DNA from 3 places in the Rossellomorea sp. QJM3NY_18 genome. Region 3 is predicted to be linked to each of the others. Evidence: riboswitches for the same ligand, from Rfam matches in the RefSeq annotation. Region 3 holds a riboswitch; each other region holds the start of a gene.

Region 1 (7,728 bases), 1.6 Mb from region 3:
TTTTTTAATTGAAGATGTAAGCTTTGAGCAAGTTTTCACACCGGAGGATTATTCCGACGAGCAAAAAATGATTGCGAAAACGACAGAGGACTATGTACTGAATGAAGTCGTACCTGTCATTGATAATCTGGAAAATCATGAGTTCGATCATTCTGTGCGACTTTTAAAAGAAGCAGGGGATCTTGGTCTTCTGGGAGCGGATGTACCTGAAGAGTACGGCGGATTAGGGTTGGATAAAGTAAGCTCGGCTTTGATTGCTGAAAAGATGTCCCGTGCCGGCGGATTCTCCATCTCTCACGGAGCACATGTCGGTATCGGATCCCTTCCGATCGTACTATTTGGTAACGAAGATCAGAAGCAAAAGTATCTTCCTGCACTTTCTACAGGTGAAAAGTTAGCGGCTTACGCATTGACTGAGCCAGGTTCCGGATCTGATGCACTTGGTGCGAAAACGACAGCTAAATTGAACGCAGAAGGTACTCATTACATTTTAAACGGGGAAAAACAATGGATCACCAACTCTGCATTTGCTGATGTGTTCGTTGTTTATGCAAAAATTGATGGGGAGCATTTCTCAGCATTCATCGTAGAAAAAGAATTCCCTGGCGTTTCAACAGGTCCTGAAGAAAAGAAAATGGGGATCAAGAGCTCTTCCACTCGTACGTTGATTCTTGAAGATGCTGAAATCCCGGTTGAAAATCTTCTTGGGGATGCAGGTAAAGGCCATATCATCGCCTTCAATATCTTGAACATCGGTCGTTACAAGTTAGGAGTAGGTGCAGTCGGAGCCAGTAAGCGGGCGCTTGAAGTAACGGTTCAATACACCAATCAGCGTCAGCAATTCAAAACACCGATCTCAAGCTTCAACTTAACGAAAGAAAAGCTTGCGACCATGGCGTCTAAATTGTACGCAGCGGAATCTTCCGTTTACCGTACAGTAGGATTATTCGAGGATCGCATGAGCAAACTGACGGATGAAGAAGTAAAGAATGGGACAGAGGTTGCAAAATCCATTGCTGAATATGCAATCGAGTGTTCCTTAAACAAATTCTTCGCAACAGAAGTGCTTGATTATATTGTAGATGAAGGTGTTCAGCTTCATGGTGGATACGGCTTCATGCAGGAATATGAAATTGAAAGAATGTACCGTGATTCCCGTATCAACCGTATCTTCGAAGGAACGAATGAAATCAACCGACTTCTTGTTCCAGGCACATACCTTCGTAAAGCCATGAAGGGTGAACTGCCATTACTTCAAAAAGCGCAGGCTCTTCAAGAAGAATTGATGATGCTTATGCCTGAAGAAGTGGGCGATGAGCCATTGGCACAAGAGAAGTACCTTGTGAAAAATGCAAAGAAAATCGGCTTAATGCTGGCAGGATTGGCTGCACAGAAATATGGTAAAGCCCTTGAAAAAGAACAGGAAATCCTTGTTAACATTGCGGATATCGTTTCTCAAGCTTACGCAATGGAATCCGTTGTCCTTAGAACGGAAAAAGCGATTGAAAAAGGTGGAGTGGAGAAAGCGAAACAAAAACTTCTTTACACACAAATCTTCTGTCAAGAAGCTTTCAACGAAATTGAACAGCATGCAAAAGAAACGCTTGTGGCAACCGAAACTGGTGACACACTGCGCATGATGCTGTCAGCTCTTCGTAAGTTCACACGCCACACACCGATCAACGTGATCGCAGTGAAGCGTGAAGCATCAGAAAAGCTGATCGATGTAGAAAAATATGCACTGTAAGTAAAGCAGGGACGGACCTCCGATTCGGAGGTCCGTCCCTTTATTTCGATTTACAACTTGACATCAATCGTACTGTGGATTATTATATGTTTAAATGTTTAATCGTTTAAACATATAAGGAAAGGTGGTAAGGATAGATGAATAAGACTGTTTTAATAACTGGTGCTTCAAGTGGTATCGGCCTGAATTTCTGCCATAAGTTTGCTGGCTCTGGACATGATGTGATTTTAGTAGCCAGAAGTGAGGAAAAGCTGCTGGCTTTATCACAAGAAATCATGAATAAATACGGGGTGAAAGCGCACGTGTTTATTTCTGATCTTTCGAAACCACAAGCCTCAAAGAAGCTTTACGGTGAAATCAAAGCACAAGGAATCAGAGTCGATATTCTCATCAATAATGCCGGGTTCGGTTTATTCGGGGAGTTTGAGGAAACGGAACTTTCCAAAGAGCTGGATATGATCCAAGTGAATATCACGGCCCTGACAGAGCTGAGCAAGTATATTGGGAAGGAAATGGTGAGCAGGAAGAATGGCCGTATATTAAATGTTGCCTCAACAGCAGCATTTCAACCCGGACCATTGATGGCCGTTTACTATGCAACAAAAGCGTATGTCCTGTCTTTCTCGGAAGCTTTGGCCAATGAGTGGGCCAAACATGGGGTCAAAGTGACGGCTCTTTGCCCCGGTGCCACCAAAACAGGATTCAGTGATGCGGCTGAACTTCAGTCCTCTAAGCTCTTCCAGTCGGGTGTGATGAGTGTGGAAGATGTCGTGGAAGAAGGATATAACCAAATGATGACAAAGGACAAGGTAGTGATCGTCCCAGGTATGAAAAACCGGATACTGACTCAGGCGATTCGATTCATGCCGCGTAAAATGGTCACGAATATTGTTCGGAAGGTACAGGAACGGGTATAATTGAATGTGAATGAGTGGAAGGGAGAAGGCTATGGGTCAAAAAGCAATCGATACATTCCGTGCTTGTATTCCATTATTTCAAGCGCTGAGTGATCCTTATCGTCAGGACATAATTTTACTTCTTGCCGAACAAGAACCTCTTACGGTCAATCAGATAACTGAAAATCTGACATTATCCAGACCTGCTGTTTCCCATCACCTAAAGATCCTGAGAGATCAGCAGCTAGTATCACTGGAGCAAAAAGGAACACAACGTTTCTATTCTCTTGAGCTGGACAACGCAACCGTCCTCCTCAAAGAATTGGTTAAAACCGTTGAAAAACAATGTGAGTAATGTTCCGGAAAAGAAGGATACTAACGGATATTGTCGAATGTAAGAAATAGATTCACGGTGACCGGATGGGAAACATACCCTATCCGGTACCTACCAGGAAAGGTGGTGCAATGATGTCATTGACTTTTTATTCTTATCCAAATTGCGGTACATGCAAGAAAGCAAAAAAGTGGCTGGAGGACCATGGTCTTTCCATAGATGAAATACATATTGTAGAAAATCCCCCGTCAAAAATGGAGCTTGAAAATCTGTATGAAAAGAGCGGATACCCTCTAAAGAAGTTTTTCAATACAAGTGGCAAAAAGTATCGCGAACTTGGCTTGAAAAATAAAGTGAATTCAGCTTCTGATGATGAATTATTAGAAATCCTTTCCTCAGACGGGATGCTGATTAAACGTCCGATCACAACGGATGGAAGCAAGGTGACCGTAGGTTTTAAAGAAGAAATGTTCGAGGAAACCTGGAAGTAAAAATGGGTAAGTGATTTCCGATGAAAAAGTTTCATCATTCACACTGAGTTTTCTTGCTTTTTCGATGAAAAGTGTGTCAATATTAGGTTGTATAACTAGCATTTGGAGGGATAGAAAATGAGTACACCGAAAGAACTTCGTTATTCAGAAGAACACGAGTGGGTCAAAGTTGAAGGGGAAAATGTACGCGTAGGAATCACATCATTTGCACAATCTGAGCTGGGCGATATCGTATTCGTCGAGTTACCTGAAGTTGGAGATGAAATCAAAGCGGACGAGCCTTTCGGCAGTGTTGAATCGGTAAAGACCGTTTCTGAGCTATACGCACCTGTTTCCGGTAAGGTTGTCGAAGTGAATGAAGAGCTGTCCGACAGCCCTGAATTCGTGAACGAATCACCTTATGAAAAAGCATGGATGGTCGTTGTGGAACCAACAGATGCTGGAGAAGTAGACAAGCTGATGACAGCTGAAGAGTATGATAAAATGATTAATGAAGGATAATTTCCACCCGGACACCTTGAGGATTTCTCAAGGTGTTTTGTTTTTCTTTTTGGGCATTATATGGGTATGCGTAAAAAGAAAGGATGAATACGTATGGTACTTGAACCAAAGAAATTAGATGTCACAAGCAGGGTGACAGGCAGACTTAAAAATGGTGAAGTCGAATTATTTCTCGATGATCAGTCAATCGGCAAAATGTCCCTGCCCCTTGATGGACTGACAATGGAACCGAACTTCGAAGCAAAAGAAAATAAAATTTATCAGAACTATACTTCCACCGAAGGCCATGATGCAAGGTACACGGATTGTGACGAAGGTGGATGGTGTTAAGGATGACCGCGGTGCCGGATTCGTGTATGGATCTGGCACCATTTCTATAAGCAATGAAACAAACCACTTGCACTATTTTTTGTAAACATGAGAAAATATAAGTAGAAAGTGGACATCATCTCTTGTTATCTGAATATACTATCCTAATCTTATTTCTGAAAGATAAGGTGATGATCATGATGGAACTTGACGAAAAAGTAATCATTGTCGAAGGTACTACCGACAAGCGGAAAGTAAGAGATATAATCAAAGAACCGATTCAAATTATTTGCACGAATGGAACGATCAGTATTACAAAAATGGACGAACTCATCGATGAGCTGTTTGAAAGGGATGTGTACATCCTCGTCGATGCGGATGATGCGGGGGAAAAATTACGTAAACAGTTTAAGCGTGAATTCCCTGAAGTGGGACACCTTTATATCGACCGGATGTATAAGGAAGTGGCCGCAGCCCCGGAATATCATCTTGCATCCATTCTCATAGGTGCGAATATCGATGTGCATAAAGAATATCTAGGAAAAAGGATGATTTAGTTTTGTTGGAGGTAAGCCAGACAGAAGAATTAAACCAATCGATCGAATACCATACGTTTGTAGCCGTTTATCTATATACACCGATGTGTGGTACATGTCAGGTCGCGGGTAAAATGTTGGAAGTGGTCGAGAAACTCCCCCAGTCATTTCATTTTGTGAAGGCGAACCTGAACTATCTGCCCCAATTCGCCGAAGAACAATCCATAGAAAGCGTCCCCTGCCTTCTCTTATTTAAAGATGGACAGGAAATGGAGAGAATCTATGCCTTTCAATCCGTACCATTCCTATACGAAACCATCAACAAAATCCAAAACAGCTAGTGGGGATAAGAGACCTTTTTAGATAAGGTCTTTTTATTTTGTCTGCACTTCTTCTCTTCATCTGCTTTAGAAATTGGATGAAATTGCCCTCTCCACATAAAAAAATGATATTATAACGAACTGTCGCATATTTATCTAATTTTAGAAGTACATGAATAGTGTTGATTGGAGCGGAAGATGGTCGACTCCTTCGGGAATAGCGGGAAAGTTGAGACCCCGCAGGGCGAAGCCCGAGGAGGCTCAACTCACGCCCCGAGGAAAGCGAGCAACTGGAGCGGAAATCAATCAGCACGATGCTGATAAAAACAGAAAAGTTTACGAAAGCAGTCATTTTCTTTCTACAAACGAGGACATATTTCTTGGGAAATGTTTCGAATCCGCTCACTTTTTGACTGGTCATCACCCAAATTCTTACTGTTCGACAAATAAGATACACTCATTCAAAACATGTCGAGAATGTCTAAAAGGGAAAAATACCTAAAAGTGGAATTGATACTATATAGAAGTTTCACTGGGAGGGTGTATTCATGCGAATATATTTAGAGGAATTAGTAGATCAGTGTCATTCTAGGTATCACTTAAGACTCTTGTTTCCAGACAGCCCATTTATTCTTCAATTTCATTGTGAAAAGGACCTATACGGGATATCCATTTCAAGCGGAGGTTGTGCTGTATTGACTGATGGTAGTGGGGAATCCCATTTTGTCATTGAGGGAAAAGAGAAGGACATGCTATCCCTACTTTCAGGAGAAGAACGATTGTCTCAACTGATCGAAAACGACATCCTGAAAGTCAGAGGAGGATACCGTCAGCTGTTATTTGTAGAGTCTGTCCTGTGGCTGACGAGGTCCAGGGTCAAGGAACCGGTTCAAGTATGAAAAAAAGAGAAAAAAGAATTGACACACTTCTATTTTCGATGATAGAATCTTCCATGTAGCAAATTTTCAGAGTCTTTAACAATTCAAAAAATTAAATAAATTGATACTTTACTCTTATTTAGAGAGGTGGAGGGACGTGCCCTATGAAGCCCGGCAACCGTCAATGAAAATTGAAATGGTGCCAATTCACTCAAAGCTTTTGCTTTGAAAGATGAGAGAAAGGATAGTCCTATATATGATTATGCCTTTCTGCTTATCGCAGGAAGGCATTTTTTATTGTTTGCGTAAAGGCTGTGTGAATGGCAAGCGTAATTTTAATTCTAATTAAAAATGTCGTTTTACTCGGAAAGAAGGTGGAGACAGCATGATTACTATTTCAAATGTGAAAAAAATCTTTCAATCAAAATCAGGACCTATTTCAGCCGTTGATGGCGTCAACATCGACATTGCCCAAGGAGAAATTTTTGGAGTGATTGGCTATAGTGGGGCAGGTAAGAGTACGTTGATCCGGATGCTCAATGGACTTGAAGTTCCCACAACTGGAACCGTGAATGTGAATGGGCAGATCGTTTCCCAAGTGAAAGGAAAACATCTTCGGCAGGCGAGGCAGTCAATAGGGATGATTTTTCAGCATTTCAATCTCCTGTGGTCACGCACGGTACTTGAAAATATCCAGTTTCCTTTAGAAATCGCTGGAGTTTCCAAGAAAGAGAGAATGAGAAGAGCCAACGAATTATTGGAGCTGGTTGGATTAGATGGAAGAGGGGACGCCTATCCGTCCCAGTTGAGCGGTGGACAGAAGCAGAGGGTCGGTATTGCGAGGTCCCTTGCAAATAATCCCAACGTCCTGCTTTGTGACGAAGCCACCTCTGCTTTAGATCCGCAAACAACCGATTCCATCCTTGATTTATTGGTGGATATTAATAAACGTTTAGGCCTGACCATCGTCCTGATCACCCATGAAATGCATGTGATCAAAAAAATCTGCCATCGTGTGGCGGTCATGGAACAAGGGAAGGTGGTAGAGCTTGGGGATGTTCTTGAGGTGTTCAGAAATCCCAAAGAGCAGGTGACGAAGCGATTTGTGAGAGAAGTATCTCAAGTGGAAGAAACAGGGGAAACGATCAATCACCTCTTAGCTCAGTATCCTAAAGGAAAAGTACTGAAATTCACCTTCGTTGGTGAATCGACTGAGCAACCGCTCATTACCAGCTTGATCCGAAGATTCGACCTGGATGTCAATATCCTTCAAGGACAGATTTCCCAAACGCAAAAAGGGGCTTATGGTACGCTATTCGTCCACCTTGATGGAAACGAAGAGACGATTCAGGCAGCCTTTGCCTTCGCTGAGAAACAGATGGTCAAAGTGGAGGTGATCCGAGGATGATAGAAAATTTATTTCCGAATGTGGACTGGGAGAAGATGTGGGAAGCGACTGTTGAAACCCTTTATATGACGGGGATGTCAGTCCTGATTACCTTCGTAGTAGGACTGATTCTTGGAATCCTGTTATTTCTTACATCCAAGGAAAATTTATGGGAAAACAAGCTTACTTATACCGTGACCAGTGCAGTGGTCAATGTATTCCGTTCGATTCCGTTCATTATCCTGATTGTATTACTGATTCCATTTACAAAATTCTTATTGGATACCATCCGTGGGGCGAACGCGGCCCTTCCCGCCCTGATCATCGGA
Region 2 (7,728 bases), 1.8 Mb from region 3:
AACAAATGGATGAAAGGTGGTACACCATAGGCTCCTTTACTTTCCCATCTACTTGGGGAGCGATCATCGCCTCGTTCATTCTGACATTTCTTTTCCTCTACTTCTGGAATCGAAAGGCAAGCGACTGGTATTCAAATGGTGTTTTTTACTTTTTGGTCATCTGGAAGCTGAGTGTCATTGTCGTTGATTTTCAGAATGTTATTGAACATCCCATTACGATCCTTTATTTCCATGGGGGCAGGTGGGGATATTGGTTAGGATTGCTGACAGTGCTTTTATACATATTTGTTAGAAGGGCAGACACAGTATATCGTCTCGTCATTGCCTGGATGAGTACGGTCGTTTTCTTTGAACTTGTCGTTCACTTGCTGGAATCTGATATTCTTGCAGGGGTCATCCAGTTTTGTCTCAACGGTGCACTGGTCTTATTTTTATCGAAAAAAGAAGATGACCGTGATACGTGGGCTATACAATTAGTGGTGGTCTTCACCCTTCTTCAGCTGCTGCTCCATTCCATATCTGGAGGATTTGTGTTCACCACTGTCACCTGGACGTATCTCATCGTGATGGCTTATCTAATCTTTATCTACGGAAGGTGGAAAACGAACATTGAATAAACGAAATTTTGCTCTGGCAATCGTTGCCCTGCTGATCGGAATCTTCCTGGTTAATTTGTTTCAGGATCAACAGGAAAAAAAGGCAAGAGAAGAGGCTGCCCAGTTGGCCAAGGAATCCATGGATCTTTCTGATGCCAAGCAGGGACTCACGAAAGGGGATCGTGCACCGGACTTTACCTTGACCACGTTAGAAGGTGAAGAAGTCAAGCTCTCCGATTACAAGGGCAAGAAAGTGATCCTGAATTTCTGGGCCACCTGGTGCCCGCCATGTAAAGCGGAAATGCCCCATATGGAACAGTATTACAAAAAAAACGCGAAAAAAGAAAATGTCGAAATCCTTGCCGTCAACTTGACCTCACAGGATGAGGGGGAGAAGGCAGTCCAGGAGTTTGTCGACGGCTATGAACTCACTTTCCCTATTCTCATGGATGAAAAAGGGGATGTCGGTGACGAGTACCGGGCATTCACGATCCCGACCACTTACATGATCGATACAAACGGCCTCATCCAGCACAAAATCGTCGGCCCCATGAACGAAGAAATGATGGGTGAAATGGTCCGAGGGATGGAATAATGGGAGGGACGGACCTCTGACAGGACGTTTCATTACATACGCTAAGAGGTATAAGTAACCATGACTCAAAAAGGAGGATCAATATGTTCCATTATACAAAAGAAGTTTCAATGAATGTGAAGGATGCGGTTTCAGCCGTGGAAGCAGCCTTGAAAGAAGAAAGCTTCGGGGTTCTGTGGAATCTTGACCTGGCCGCCAAGCTTCAGGATAAAGGGCTTGATTTTAATGAAGAGGTAGTTGTCCTGGAAGTATGTAATCCCCACGAAGCGAAAAAGGTGCTGGAAGAAAGCATGCTCGTCAGCTATTTCCTTCCTTGTAAAGTGACGGTATATACAGAAGAGGGATCGACGAAGATCGGTATGGCAAAGCCCAGCAAGCTGATTGAATTGGTAGATAACGATGAATTGAAACGGTTGGCATTGGATATAGAAAATCGCCTGATCGGGTGTTTAGAAAACGTCTGACGATGAGAACCTGTTGCATGTATGCTACAGGTTCTTTTTTTTGCATCCAATACCTCACACTCCTCACAATCTTCTGAATATGATACACTTTTAAAAATACATAGATTCAGGAAGGATGACAATAAATGAAATTCACCACCAAGGTCGTACATAGTCAGCTGAAAGGAACCGAGGAAATCCGCAGTAAGACAACACCGATCTACCAGACGTCTGCCTTTTCTTTTAAGTCTCTGGAGGAGCTCGAGGGTTTCTATGAGGGGAAGTCTCCTTATCTTTATTCAAGAACGGGTAATCCCAACACGGATGAGCTTGGGAAGATGGTAGCAGATCTTGAAGGATCGCCTGCGGGTGTCGCCACATCTTCCGGCTTGTCAGCCATCCTGGTCGGAATCCTTGCAGTGGTTCAGGCAGGGGACCATATCATTGCGGCGGAGGATTTATATGGAGGTACCTTCCATATGCTGAAAGAAGAGCTGAAATCATTCGGGATAACCACCTCTTTCGTTGATTTTACGAGTGAGGAAGAAATCGAGGCAGCTCTCACTCCCGAGACGAAGCTTCTCTACAGTGAAACGGTGACCAATCCATTTATGCGAGTAGAGGATATTTCAAGAATGGTAGCCCTTGCCGAAAAGCACAATCTGAAAACGATGATCGACAATACATTCGCCACTCCATTTCTGCGTCAGCCCTTCCTTGAAGGGGTCGATCTGGTCGCTCACAGCGCTACGAAGTATATCGGCGGGCATAGCGATATCACAGCGGGAGTCGTAGTCGGGAAAGAAGAGCTTGTGAATAAAGCAAGGGAGAAGGTCGTCAACATCGGTTCAAACTTAAGTCCATTTGAAGCCTGGCTCACATGCCGGGGGGCGAAAACATTGGCACTCCGGGTGGGGACCCAGGCTCAGAACGCGGGAAAACTTGCAGATGAACTGCGCACCAATGAGCAGGTGAAGAGGGTCTATTATCCAACAGATCTATCCGATAAAGGAAATGGAGCGATCGTCACCATCGAACTCGATGCCCGCTGCGATATCAGCACATTCTTCAAGTCCCTTGGATGGATCAAGATCATCCCGTCCCTGGCCGGAGTGGAAACAACGGTTTCTTATCCACTTGGGACATCTCATCGTGCCCTTCCGAAAGAAGCACAGGAAAAACTCGGCATCAACACCCATGTGGTGCGCATATCGTTAGGTATCGAGGATGGGGAAGATATCATTTCTCAATTTAACGAGGCGATTGAAGCTTCCGTTAAAAAATAAAAAATTCTGAAAATGGTCTTGACGTTGAGGCCGGTTACCCTTTATAATTCATCTCAACGCATGAATTTACACATTGACAATTAAATGCTCTTATCCAGAGAGGTGGAGGGACTAGGCCCGATGAAACCCGGCAACCTTCATGTACGCGTCAGGCGTCACATGAAAAGGTGCTAATTCCTGCAGGCGATCTGCCTGAAAGATAAGAGGAGGACCCTATTCAATTAGACCCTCTTCTTAGGAAGAGGGTTTTTTATTTTATCCTCTTCTGGCTTCTTAGGTGTTTCAGTCGCAATTCAGCAGCTGAGTTTCTTCAAGGATTCAGCAGCTGAACCCAACCAATTATCCACACCAATCCAAAACCAAAAAACTCTAGGAGGAATTACAAATGACAAAATCATTCGATTTCGACACACTGCTTCTTCACGGCGGCCAGGAGCCGGACCCAACCACAGGCTCTAGAGCGGTACCTATCTATCAAACGACATCATACGTGTTCGACAACAGTGACCATGCAGCGAAGCTATTCGCCCTTGAAGAACCGGGAAACATCTACACGCGGATCATGAATCCGACCGTTGATGTGCTGGAGAAGCGTCTTGCCCTTTTAGAAGGTGGAATCGGAGCCCTGGGTGTTTCATCCGGAATGGCCGCCATCTCCCTATCCATCCTAAATATCGCCGGTGCAGGGGATGAGATCGTGGCAGCCACCAATCTGTACGGTGGAACGTATAATTTATTCTCCACGACTCTTCCGAAATACGGAATCAAGGTTCATTTCGTCGATCCGACTGATCCGGAGAATTTCAGAAAAGCGATTACCCCGAAAACAAAAGCGGTATTCGCCGAGACGATCGGAAATCCGAGCCTGCACGTACTGGACATCGAGTCGGTGGCGAAAGTGGCTCATGACCATCATATCCCGCTTATCATCGATAACACATTTGCCACGCCATATGTGTGCAAGCCGATTGAGTGGGGAGCGGACATCGTCATCCACTCTGCCACGAAATGGATCGGCGGTCACGGTACGGCCATCGGTGGAGTCGTCATCGACGGGGGGAAGTTTGATTGGAATCATGAGAAGTTCCCTGGATTCACAGAAGAAGACAGAAGCTATAATGGACTTCGCTACGCACAGGATGTAGGAGCGGCCGCTTTCATCACAAAATTAAGGGTGCAGCTGCTTCGGGATCTCGGGGCATGCTTAAGTCCACAAAACGCATTTCTACTATTGCAGGGACTGGAAACCCTGCATCTCCGCATCGAACGTCACACGGAGAATGCCTTGAAGATTGCGGAACACTTAGATCAGCACAACGGGGTCGCCTGGGTTTCTTATCCGGGTCTGCCGCAGCATCCGTCCTACGCTCTTGCTCAGAAATATTTGAAAAATGGAGCAGGTTCCATCGTCGTCTTTGGAATCAAAGGGGGCAGGGATTCAGGACGTAAAGTCGTCGACAACATTTCTCTCTGGTCCCATGTTGCCAATGTAGGAGATGCGAAGTCACTGATTATCCATCCAGCGTCCACTACGCATCAGCAATTGAACGAGCAGGAAATCCGGGCTACGGGCGTAACCGAGGACCTTGTGAGACTTTCCGTCGGGTTGGAATCTGCGAAGGATTTGATCGAGGATCTGGATCATGCGATTGAAGTGGCGCTGGAAACGTCGCGGGTGTAAATAAGATAGTCGACCGGCACAACCGGGGTGCCCCAACACCCCAACCAACACCAAAAAAAGGAGGTGGAGGAATGGAGAATTCATACTCATACGAAGTAAGCTCCATTACCATCCCATCCCTCACATTAGAGTCAGGCACAACGTTGCACAATGTGAATCTGGCCTATGAACGGACCGGCAATAAGGAAGGCCCCGTCATCCTGGTATGCCACGCCCTCACCGGAACCCATATTGTGAAAGGCACGAGTGAGGACCGGGGCTGGTGGGATGGGTTGATCGGACCCGGTTCATATATTGATACCGATCTATATAATGTGATTGCTTTCAATGTATTAGGGGGATGTGAAGGAAGTACGGGACCGACGTCGACCAATCCGGAAACCGGAGAACGTTACGGACCGGACTTTCCGCACATTAGCATACGGGACATGGTCCATGCCCAATATGAAGCACTCCAACAGCTATCCGTCTACCACATCGAAGCTGTGATCGGTGGTTCATTGGGAGGAATGCAGGCGCTGGAATGGGGGGCTCTCTATCCTTCCTATATCAATAAGGTATTCGCCCTCGCCGTCTCACCTGCATTAAACGATTATGGTCTCGCATTCAATCATATCGGAATTACAGCGATTGAAGGGGATCCCGATTTTCAAAGGGGCCACTATCCCCACGGAGCCATATTAAAAGGCCTTGAGATTGCCAGGATGGTCGGGATGGTGACCTATCGTACTCAGGAATTGTTCGATCGGCGCTTTCAGCGGGAGAGGACGAATGAGCAGTACAATGTGGAGAGCTATCTTGATTATCAAGGAAAGAAACTCGGAAAGCGATTTGATCCGAACAGCTATCTTACCCTCCTTAAAGCGATGAATACCCATGATATCGGGAGGGGAAGAGGAGGAACGGAAGCCGTCGCCGATTCGTATCCGTGCGAACTGGTATCGATCAGCTATGAGGGTGATTTGATCTATTCTCCCCAGTATTTAAAGGAATTCACACTCCAAGCCCCAAAGGGTGAACATTACTTTATCCCGACAGCATTCGGTCATGACGGGTTTCTGGTGGAATTTGAGAAATGGGGCGGGATCATCTCTTCTCATCTCAAAAACCGTCAAGGTCAGAAAATCGTGACGGGCATGAAATAATCGACTGCCAATCATAACTCGTCCCCCTCCGGCATATAGTTAGATAAGCAAAGACATCGCACCGCCTAAGCGCGTTTTTGTGTGGTGTCTTTTTTCGTTGGATGGGAAAACGTTCGCGGCTCTCATCCATACCATAAACAAAACGACAAGCTGGAGGGGAATATATGGAGTGGACGGGCAGAAAGCTCATCATCACGATCATCATTAGCATGTTGATCGGTGCAGGAGGAATGTATGGCGGCTTTGAGTGGACGGGCAGTTCCGGGTCCGGCGACGAGCTTGCCCAGTTTAACGGCAAAGGGGAGCTTAATGATAAGCTTCACAAGGTAGAAGTCGCGTATGATTTGATCAGTGATAAGTTCTTTCAGGATGTAGACAGGGGACAGCTCGTAGAAGGGGCGATTCAGGGGATGCTTAAGACCCTGGATGATCCGTACTCTGTTTACATGAATGCGGAGACCGCTTCTCAATTCAATGACGCGCTTGATTCCTCCTTTGAAGGGATCGGGGCAGAGGTCACGATCATGGACGGGAAACTGGTCATCGTTGCTCCTTTTAAACATTCACCTGCTGAGAAAGCCGGTCTGAAACCGAATGACCGCATCATCAAAGTGGATGGGAACAGTATCGACGGGCTTGACCTTTATGAAGCCACGTTGAAGATCAGAGGGAAGAAGGGTACGGAGGTGAAATTGGAGATTACGAGAGAGGGTCTTTCAGATCCAATCGAAGTGTCCGTGAAGCGGGACGATATCCCTGTTGAAACGGTGATCTCCGATGTGAAGGAAGTCGATGGGAAGAAGACGGGCTACATCCAGATTACGACCTTCTCTGAAAATACCGCCGTCGATTTTAAAAAGCAGCTGGCAGAACTCGAGAAGAAAAAGGTAGAAGGATTGGTTCTTGACGTGAGGGGTAACCCGGGTGGTCTCCTTTCCAGCGTGGAAGACATCCTCAAACAGTTCGTCACCGAGAAAAAACCGTATGTGCAAATCCAGGAACGAAGCGGAGAAGTGCTGAAATCCTTCTCCAACAGTAAGGAAAGAAAAGCGTACCCGGTGGTGGTCCTCATCGATGAGGGCAGTGCATCGGCATCTGAGATCCTGGCCGGGGCCCTTAGTGAGGCGGAAGGATATCCGCTGATCGGAACAAAGAGCTTCGGAAAGGGGACCGTGCAGCAGGCAGTGCCGATGGGAGACGGAAGCAATATCAAGCTTACCATGTTCAAATGGCTGACACCGAACGGGAATTGGATTCATAAGAAGGGAATCAAACCGGATATCCCGGTCAGACAACCATCCTACTTCTATGCCCATCCTCTTCAAGTGGAAAAACCATTGAAAGAAGGGGTAAATAACGAACAAGTGCAAAATGCCCAGGAAATGCTTCAAGGATTAGGCTTCTCCCTTGATCGGGTCGATGGTTATTTCAGTAAGAAAACCGCTAAAGCCGTCAAGGATTTTCAGATCCAGGAAAGCCTCGACGTGACAGGAGTCATTGATGCCAAAACCGGCGAAAGGCTGCAAGAAGAAATATTTGAAGCGGTGCAGAATGAAAAGAACGATCTGCAGCTGCAGGCAGCCTTGGAGTATATAAAACGTACGGCCAATAAGAATCAGTAACGATCAGAGACCTCTCTTTCTTGAGAGGTCTCTTTTTTTGGGGGACATTTGATTCAATTTCTACTCAATGGAGCGGAGAATCCGCACTCATTCTCTCAAACTATCTATTATAATAATGACCTTCCATTTACTAGAAAGGAGATTGATAGAATGTTCTCAGTTAAAGAAAAAGTCGCCATCGTCACAGGCGGTGGGCGGGGGCTCGGAAAGGAGATGGCCCTGGCACTGGGAAGGGCTGGTGCACATGTCGTAATCTGTTCGAGGAACCAGTCGGCATGTGAAGAAGTGAAGGAAACATTGATTGGTTCAGGCGTACGGTCACTTGCCATTCCTTGCGATGTTACCCAGAAAGCGGATGTG
Region 3 (7,728 bases):
GTGACACAGAGGCAATTGATCAAATTCTACTAAATGGTGCTGAAAAGGCAAGAAAAAAAATCACTCCTTTTATGAGGGAAATCAAACAAAAGATTGGTTTGTATCATTGATTGATACACTTAATTAAATAAATGTAACAAATGAAAACATTGGAAAAGCCGCATTTTGTCAGAATGCGGCTTTTCTTCCCACTTTTTAAGGTTTGAGTATTACTTTAATATTTCCATCGGACTTCTTATCGAAAATATCATACCCTTTTGCCGCTTCTTCAATTGAAAAGGTATGGGTGATGATGTCGGTAGGGTCAAATTGGTTCTCTTCGATCATATCGTATAATTTTGGCATCAGATGAATTACAGGTGCTTGTCCCATTTTAATGGAAACATTCCGGCTGAAAAAGTCCCCTAGAGGAAATCGATTTGCTTCTGTTGCATATACGCCAGTCAATTGAACAGTTCCGAACTTCCGAACCGCTTCTGAGGCTGTCTTGATCGGACTTATGGTCCCAAATTGATTATCAAAGTCAGAACCGAACGATTCATTTGGCTGAACGGTCCCATCCATTCCCACACAGTCTATCACAACATCAGCTCCACCTTTAGTTTCTTCATGCAGGAGCGACCCGATATCGCTATGATTTTGAAAGTTGAATATTTCTGCTTGGTTAGTACGTTTAGCATGCGCAAGTCTATGATCTACCTGGTCTACTGCGATGACTCTTTCGGCGCCTTTCAATTTAGCGAATTTCTGAGCCATCAATCCAATTGGGCCGCTACCTAATACAATGACCGTATCGCCTTTTTTTACACCACTGTTTTCTACGCTCCAGTAAGCAGTGGGTATTACATCGGAAAGGAAGAGAACACTTTCATCCTCCAGCTGACTTGAATCAGGGACTTTAAACGATGTGAAGTCTGCATACGGTACCCGCAGATACTCCGCCTGACCACCCGGGTATCCACCAAACATCTCAGTGAATCCGAAAAGACCGCCCACTTCTCCATGGGGATTGGACTCATCACATTGACTTTCCATTTGGTTCTCACAGAAAAAACATTTCCCACAGCCAATATTAAAAGGAATAACCACGCGATCCCCTTTTTTAAGGGTTTTCACTTCCGATCCCACCTCTTCGACAATACCCATTGGTTCATGTCCCACAACATAATCTTGTTGCGGTTTTATTCCTCCCTTGTATAAATGTAAATCTGAACCGCAAATTCCGCTTGCAGTAATCCTTACGATGATGTCAGTATTTACTTGAATTTCTGGATTCGCTACTTCTTTCACGACCATCTTTTCTTTTCCTTGGAACGTAACGCCCTTCACTCTCATCACTCCTGTAAATTTTGTAAGATTCTTCTATGTGTTTAAACTCTTTTTGAGTGAGCTAAACATCAAGTCGTCCCAATTTTGAAAAACTGAATAAAGCGATGAGGAAGTCTTATTAGAAAATCTTGTTTAAACAGTGTTCCATCAATTATTAATTGGATTTAATTACCACTATTTATTCAAGCGTCCGTACCGATGGGATTTTAAATAAATAAAAAATAAATTTAAAATTCTTACTTTTCATTGACAGTCTTCTATGTTTGGTATAAGTTATGGGAAAGTATTTTTTAAAAATTCATATTGTTTCTTATCAAGAGAGGTAGAGGGACTGGCCCGAAGACACCTCAGCAACCAGCCACAGTTACAGGTATGGTGCTAATTCCAGCAAGTTGATGTCAACTTGGACGATAAGAGGGAGAACGAACGTATAAAACCTTCTTATTTTCATAAGAAGGTTTTTTTGTTTTTCCCCTTTTCATTTTCTAGGGAAGAAAAGGAGAGAAGAATGTTGAAAAAACATATTGATACATTGCTTGTTCAGGCAGGCAATCGGAAGGATCCTGTTACTGGTGCCGTAAGCCTTCCCATTCATCTATCGACAGCATATGAACATAAAGGGATCGGTGAATCAACCGGTTATGATTATACGAGAACAGGTAATCCAACCAGGGCGACCCTTGAAGAAACATTGGCTCAATTGGAAGAGGGGCATAAAGGATTTGCATTCAGTTCGGGAATGGCTGCGATTCAGGCTATCCTGGGTTTATTCTCAAGTGGGGATGAATTGATTGTATCGAAGGATCTTTACGGAGGAAGCTACCGTTTATTTGTACAGTATGAAGCCCAATATAATATCAAATTTCATTTTGTAGATACAAGTGATGCTGACTCTATTAACGTACAAATTACGAAGCGGACGAAGGCTATATTTCTTGAAACACCAACCAACCCATTAATGAATGAAGCAAGTATTTCTGAGGTTGCCGGGATTTCAAAGGCGAATGGACTGCTCTTGGTCGTCGATAACACCTTCTATACACCTGTCCTCCAAAAACCGCTCAAAGAGGGTGCGGACCTGGTTATCCATAGCGCCACCAAATACTTAGGCGGCCATAATGACGTTCTGGCTGGAGTGGTTGTTGTAAACACAGAGGACTTAGCTGAAAGAATTTACACGATTCAAAATTCAATCGGTGCAGTGCTCTCACCATTTGATTGTTGGCTCTTAATACGAGGGATGAAAACCCTTAGCCTCAGAATGGCTCAGCATGAAAAAAATGCAGGGAGATTAGCCCAATATCTTGAAGGGCATGATTGTGTAACGGACGTCTTATATCCGGGGAAAGGAGGCATGCTTTCCTTTCGCATTGGTAAGGAAGAATGGGTCGGTCCCTTCCTACAAAATCTGAACCTTATTACATTTGCAGAAAGTTTAGGAGGAGTTGAAAGCTTTATCACCTATCCCGCCACCCAGACACATGCCGACATTCCTGAAGAAGAACGAAAAAGACTTGGTATCTGCAACAGACTACTCAGATTTTCTGTAGGAATTGAATATATCGATGACCTGATTGAAGATTTGGAGAATGTTTTTCATCAATTGGAAAAAGAGGTGTTAACGTATGAGTAAAAAGCCATTTTCACTTCAGACGTCACTCATTCATTCCCGGGGATTTGATAAAGGGACAGGAGCTGTTTCTACTCCGATTCATCATGCTACAACTTTTCATCAACAGGATTTTGATCAATATGGAACGTATGATTACAGCCGTTCAGGGAATCCAACAAGGGAAACAGTCGAAGAAACGATAGCGGAATTAGAAGGCGGGGTAAGGGGCTTTGCCTTTTCATCCGGTATGGCGGCCATCTCAACAAGCTTTCTTTTGTTATCGAGTGGGGATCATGTTCTCGTATCGGAAGAAGTATATGGGGGGACCTACAGGATGATCACAGAAGTCCTTACTAAGTTTGATATAGAATACTCTTTTGTGAATATGAAGGATTTGCATGAAGTGGCTTGTGCAATTAAGCACAATACGAAGGTGATTTATATGGAAACTCCTTCGAACCCGTTATTGAATATTACCGATATTGAAGGGGTCGTGAAGCTTGCCAAGGCAAATGATTGTTTAACGTTTCTTGATAATACATTCATGACGCCACTGTTGCAAAGACCAATCAGTTTCGGGGTGGATGTTGTTCTTCACAGTGCGACGAAGTTTCTTGCCGGACATAGTGACGTCTTAGCGGGGCTTGCGGTAACGGGAAATGAAGAGATTGCCGGGAAACTTGCTTTTCTGCAGAATTCGTTTGGGGCGGTGCTCGGGGTACAGGATTGCTGGTTGCTCTTAAGAGGGCTGAAAACATTGCATGTTCGATTGAAGGAATCATCAGAGTCGGCTTATAAGATTGCAAGCTTTTTAGAAGGTAGAAAGGAAGTAGAAGAAGTATATTATCCGGGCTTGAGTTATCATCACGGTCGTGAAATTCAAGTTCGGCAGGCAGAGGGTCCCGGAGCGGTTCTTTCCTTCCGGTTAAAAGGGGAAGAGGAAGTGAAGCAACTCATCAAACATGTAAACATCCCCGTATTCGCCGTCAGTTTAGGAGCTGTTGAATCGATTTTATCCTATCCATCGAGAATGTCACATGCTTCTATGCCAAAAGCCGAAAGGGAAAGAAGAGGGATTACAGATGGATTATTGCGCTTATCCGTTGGGCTTGAAAACGCGGATGAATTAATTAAGGATCTACAAAACGGTTTAGAGAGTATACAAAAAATCAATCGAAACAACGTGATAAATTTGTAAAGAGGAGGGAGCGTCATGAAACCGTTGCCGGAAGCATTAAAAGAGAGAATCTTGATTGCAGATGGAGCAATTGGAACATTGTTATATTCCTATGGAGTGGACAGATGCTTTGAAGAACTGAATCTTTCTCACCCAAATGAAGTGTTGAAAGTCCATAAAGAGTATATCGATGCAGGAGCAGATATCATTCAGACCAATACGTATGGGGCCAATTATCAAAAGCTTTCAAGATACGGACTCGAGGATTCGGTTAAGGAAATCAATACAGCTGCTGTTCGTCTGGCAAGAAAAGCAGCTGGAGAAAACACCTATATCCTTGGAACCATCGGGGGAATCAGGGGGATAAAACAAAATGTGTCTCTGGAAGAGATTAAAAGAAGCTTCCGGGAACAGCTTTACTGCTTATTATTAGAGGGGGTTGATGGCATTCTTCTGGAAACCTATTATGATTTCGAGGAACTGACCACCGTTCTTAGCATCGCTAAACGAGAAGCGGATATTCCCCTCATTGCTCAAGTTTCCCTGCATGAAACGGGAGTCCTTCAAAATGGAATGGAAATCAAAGACGCTCTTCAACAATTGGAGTTATTGGGGGCCGATGTTGTCGGCATCAATTGCCGGATGGGGCCATTTCACATGGTGAATTCATTAGAGGAAGTTCCCTTGCCGAAAAGGGCATTTCTATCCGTCTTTCCAAATGCGAGTCTCCCTAACTATGAAGAAGGTCGATTCTATTACTCTGCTGAGCCTGATTACTTTGGGGATATGAGCAATGAATTGCGGATCCAGGGTGCGAGAATCATTGGGGGTTGTTGTGGAACCACACCCGATCACATTCGTTCTGTAGCTTCAAGGTTGAAAAGCCGGGAGCCGGTGAAAGAAAAAGAAGTAAAAAAGAAAAAAGTAGTTCAGTTATCTTCACCATCCATCAGGGGAAGCTTGCTGCATGAGCAAGTAAGAGAAAAGAAAACCATTATCGTTGAACTCGATCCACCGAAGCATCTCGACACGAAATTGTTCTTCCAAGGGGCGTCGGCACTTAAGGAAACAGGCATTGACGCACTCACCCTTGCTGACAACCCGCTGGCAACGCCGCGTATTAGCAATGACGCGATCGGGAGTCTGGTCAAGTCGAAATACGATCTTACACCACTCGTTCATATCACTTGCCGTGACCGAAACCTGATTGGACTTCAATCCCATTTAATGGGCTTGCACACATTAGGGATACACAATCTATTAGCGATAACGGGTGACCCTGCAAAGATCGGGGATTTTCCAGGTGCTGCATCCGTTTATGATCTTTCTTCCCTGGAACTTATTGAACTCATTAAACAGAATAATGAGGGAATATCGTTTTCCGGTAAATCACTCCGGGAACGCACTCAATTTTCAGTTGGGGCAGCCTTTAATCCGAACTTCCGTCATTTAGACGCTTCTGTAAAAAGGCTTGAAAAGAAAAAGAAAGCCGGTGCCGACTATTTCATTTCTCAACCGATCTTTGGGAATGAACAGCTGATACAAATCCATGAAGCGACAAAGCATCTGGATGTTCCGGTTTTCATCGGAATCATGCCGTTGATCAGCTCAAGAAATGCAGAATTTCTCCACCATGAAGTGCCTGGTATCAATGTACCGGAAGAAACGAGGCAAAGAATGAAGGAAGCTGGAAGTGATCCTGTCATTGCTAGAACAGTCGGAATGGAGATAGCCAAAGATTTGCTGGATACAGCATTAGAACTATTTAATGGCATTTATCTCATCACACCTTTTGTACGATATGATATGAGCATTGAACTGATTCATCATATTCAAGAGAAAACCAACACTGAAAGAGAGGTTCCCTATGGCCATCACATTGTTTGAAGAACAGCTTAGAAAAAAAATACTCGTACTTGATGGAGCAATGGGGACGATGCTTCAACAAGCAAATTTATCCCCGGAGGATTTCGGAGGGGAAGAACTTGAAGGATGTAATGAAAATCTTGTCTTGACAGCGCCGGAGGTAATCTATGAGATCCATATGGAATATTTGAAAGCAGGGGCTGATATGATTGAAACGAATACCTTTGGCGCAACCCCCATCGTACTCGACGAATATGATTTAGGCTATAAAGCATACGAAATCAACAAAGTAGCAGCTGAAATCGCCAGAAAAGCAGTAGATGATGTCTCAACTCACGAGTGGCCAAGGTTCGTTGCGGGATCGCTTGGTCCAACTACTAAAACGTTATCCGTAACAGGAGGAGTAAGCTTTGATGAACTGGCAGACAACTACCGTGTTCAAGCAGAAGGCCTTCTCGATGGAGGGGCTGATGTGCTCTTACTTGAAACAAGTCAGGATGCTTTAAACGTAAAAGCAGCGAACCTCGGAATTCGAACGGCTTTCGAATCCAGAGGAAAAGAAATCCCGATTTTATTATCCGGAACCATTGAACCTATGGGCACTACACTGGCCGGGCAATCAATCGAATCATTTTATCTATCCCTTGAACATTTAAACCCTTTGGTCGTTGGTCTGAACTGTGCAACGGGGCCTGAATTTATGCGTGACCACATCCGTTCGTTATCGGGTTTAGCCACTACCTATGTAAGCTGTTACCCGAATGCCGGACTCCCTGATGAAGAAGGGAATTATAATGAAACAGCAGATTCCCTCAGTGTAAAGATGAAAGGTTTCGCGGAGAAAGGTTGGCTGAATCTTGTAGGAGGGTGCTGTGGTACAACACCGGAACATATTCGCGCCCTTTCAGATGTCGTGAAGGGATTCCCGCCCCGTACACCGAAAGAATCTCATCCCCATGCGGTGTCTGGAATTGAAGCTTTCGTCTATGAGGATGAAGACAGAAGACCGATTCTGGTCGGAGAACGGACGAATGTCATCGGTTCAAGAAAATTCAAACGATTGATTGCAGAGAATAAGATAGAGGAAGCGTCAGAGATTGCCAGGGCGCAGGTGAAAAATGGGGCTCAGGTAATCGATATCTGCCTTGCCGACCCCGATCGTGAAGAAGTAGAGGACATGAATGTTTTTATTCAGGAAGTTGTGAAGAAAGTAAAAGTTCCACTTGTCATCGATTCAACGGATGAGAAGGTGCTTGAGGCCGCTTTGAAATTTTCTCAAGGGAAAGTGATCATTAACTCAATTAATCTCGAAGACGGAGAAGAGAGATTTGCGAAGGTCGCTAAACTGATGAATGCCTTCGGAGCGGCAGTGGTGGTCGGGACGATTGATGAAAAGGGCATGGGTGTATCAGTAGAACGAAAGGTTGACATTGCCCTTCGTTCCCATAGACTGTTAACAGAGAAATATGGGATAGCTTCTGAAGACATCATCTTTGACCCTCTCGTATTCCCTGTCGGTACGGGGGATCAGCAATATATAGGATCAGCCAATAGCACCGTGGAAGGGATTAAGAAGATTAAAGAAGCCTTGCCTGATTGCCCTCATATACTTGGGGTCAGCAATGTTTCATTCGGGCTGCCCCCTGTCGGAAGGGAAGTCCTCAATGCTGTGTATCTTTATCACTGTACAAAGGCTGGCCTCGACTATGCCATAGTCAACACGGAAAAGCTAGAGCGCTTTGCC

Evidence for each region. A riboswitch is a leader RNA that binds a small molecule or an ion and turns the genes downstream of it on or off. The one in region 3 is predicted to bind S-adenosylmethionine.
Region 1: linked by a shared signal. The riboswitch ahead of AC0VXY_RS18840 (methionine ABC transporter ATP-binding protein) and the one ahead of AC0VXY_RS10175 (methionine biosynthesis PLP-dependent protein) in region 3 are both predicted to bind S-adenosylmethionine.
Region 2: linked by a shared signal. The riboswitch ahead of AC0VXY_RS19630 (O-acetylhomoserine aminocarboxypropyltransferase/cysteine synthase family protein) and the one ahead of AC0VXY_RS10175 (methionine biosynthesis PLP-dependent protein) in region 3 are both predicted to bind S-adenosylmethionine.

What each region holds. Positions count from the first base shown of each region.
Region 1 is NZ_CM149659.1:3,630,754-3,638,481, reverse strand. Features, by position in the region: gene AC0VXY_RS18885 (acyl-CoA dehydrogenase family protein) at 1-1,747, shown strand, start outside; gene AC0VXY_RS18880 (SDR family NAD(P)-dependent oxidoreductase) at 1,885-2,664, shown strand; gene AC0VXY_RS18875 (ArsR/SmtB family transcription factor) at 2,696-2,998, shown strand; gene AC0VXY_RS18870 (arsenate reductase family protein) at 3,112-3,468, shown strand; gene gcvH (glycine cleavage system protein GcvH) at 3,586-3,969, shown strand; gene AC0VXY_RS18860 (YusG family protein) at 4,063-4,299, shown strand; gene AC0VXY_RS18855 (toprim domain-containing protein) at 4,476-4,835, shown strand; gene AC0VXY_RS18850 (thioredoxin family protein) at 4,841-5,155, shown strand; gene AC0VXY_RS18845 (SCP2 sterol-binding domain-containing protein) at 5,683-6,033, shown strand; SAM riboswitch class I at 6,145-6,251, shown strand; gene AC0VXY_RS18840 (methionine ABC transporter ATP-binding protein) at 6,398-7,420, shown strand; gene AC0VXY_RS18835 (methionine ABC transporter permease) at 7,417-7,728, shown strand, end outside.
Region 2 is NZ_CM149659.1:3,786,546-3,794,273, reverse strand. Features, by position in the region: gene AC0VXY_RS19650 (hypothetical protein) at 6-617, shown strand; gene AC0VXY_RS19645 (redoxin domain-containing protein) at 610-1,191, shown strand; gene AC0VXY_RS19640 (DUF302 domain-containing protein) at 1,275-1,655, shown strand; gene AC0VXY_RS19635 (trans-sulfuration enzyme family protein) at 1,781-2,920, shown strand; SAM riboswitch class I at 3,008-3,126, shown strand; gene AC0VXY_RS19630 (O-acetylhomoserine aminocarboxypropyltransferase/cysteine synthase family protein) at 3,306-4,601, shown strand; gene metX (homoserine O-acetyltransferase MetX) at 4,673-5,746, shown strand; gene AC0VXY_RS19620 (S41 family peptidase) at 5,911-7,368, shown strand; gene AC0VXY_RS19615 (glucose 1-dehydrogenase) at 7,519-7,728, shown strand, end outside.
Region 3 is NZ_CM149659.1:1,998,714-2,006,441, forward strand. Features, by position in the region: gene AC0VXY_RS10165 (tryptophan--tRNA ligase) at 1-110, shown strand, start outside; gene AC0VXY_RS10170 (zinc-dependent alcohol dehydrogenase) at 196-1,329, opposite strand; SAM riboswitch class I at 1,637-1,746, shown strand; gene AC0VXY_RS10175 (methionine biosynthesis PLP-dependent protein) at 1,838-2,962, shown strand; gene metC (cystathionine beta-lyase) at 2,955-4,139, shown strand; gene AC0VXY_RS10185 (bifunctional homocysteine S-methyltransferase/methylenetetrahydrofolate reductase) at 4,155-6,005, shown strand; gene metH (methionine synthase) at 5,986-7,728, shown strand, end outside.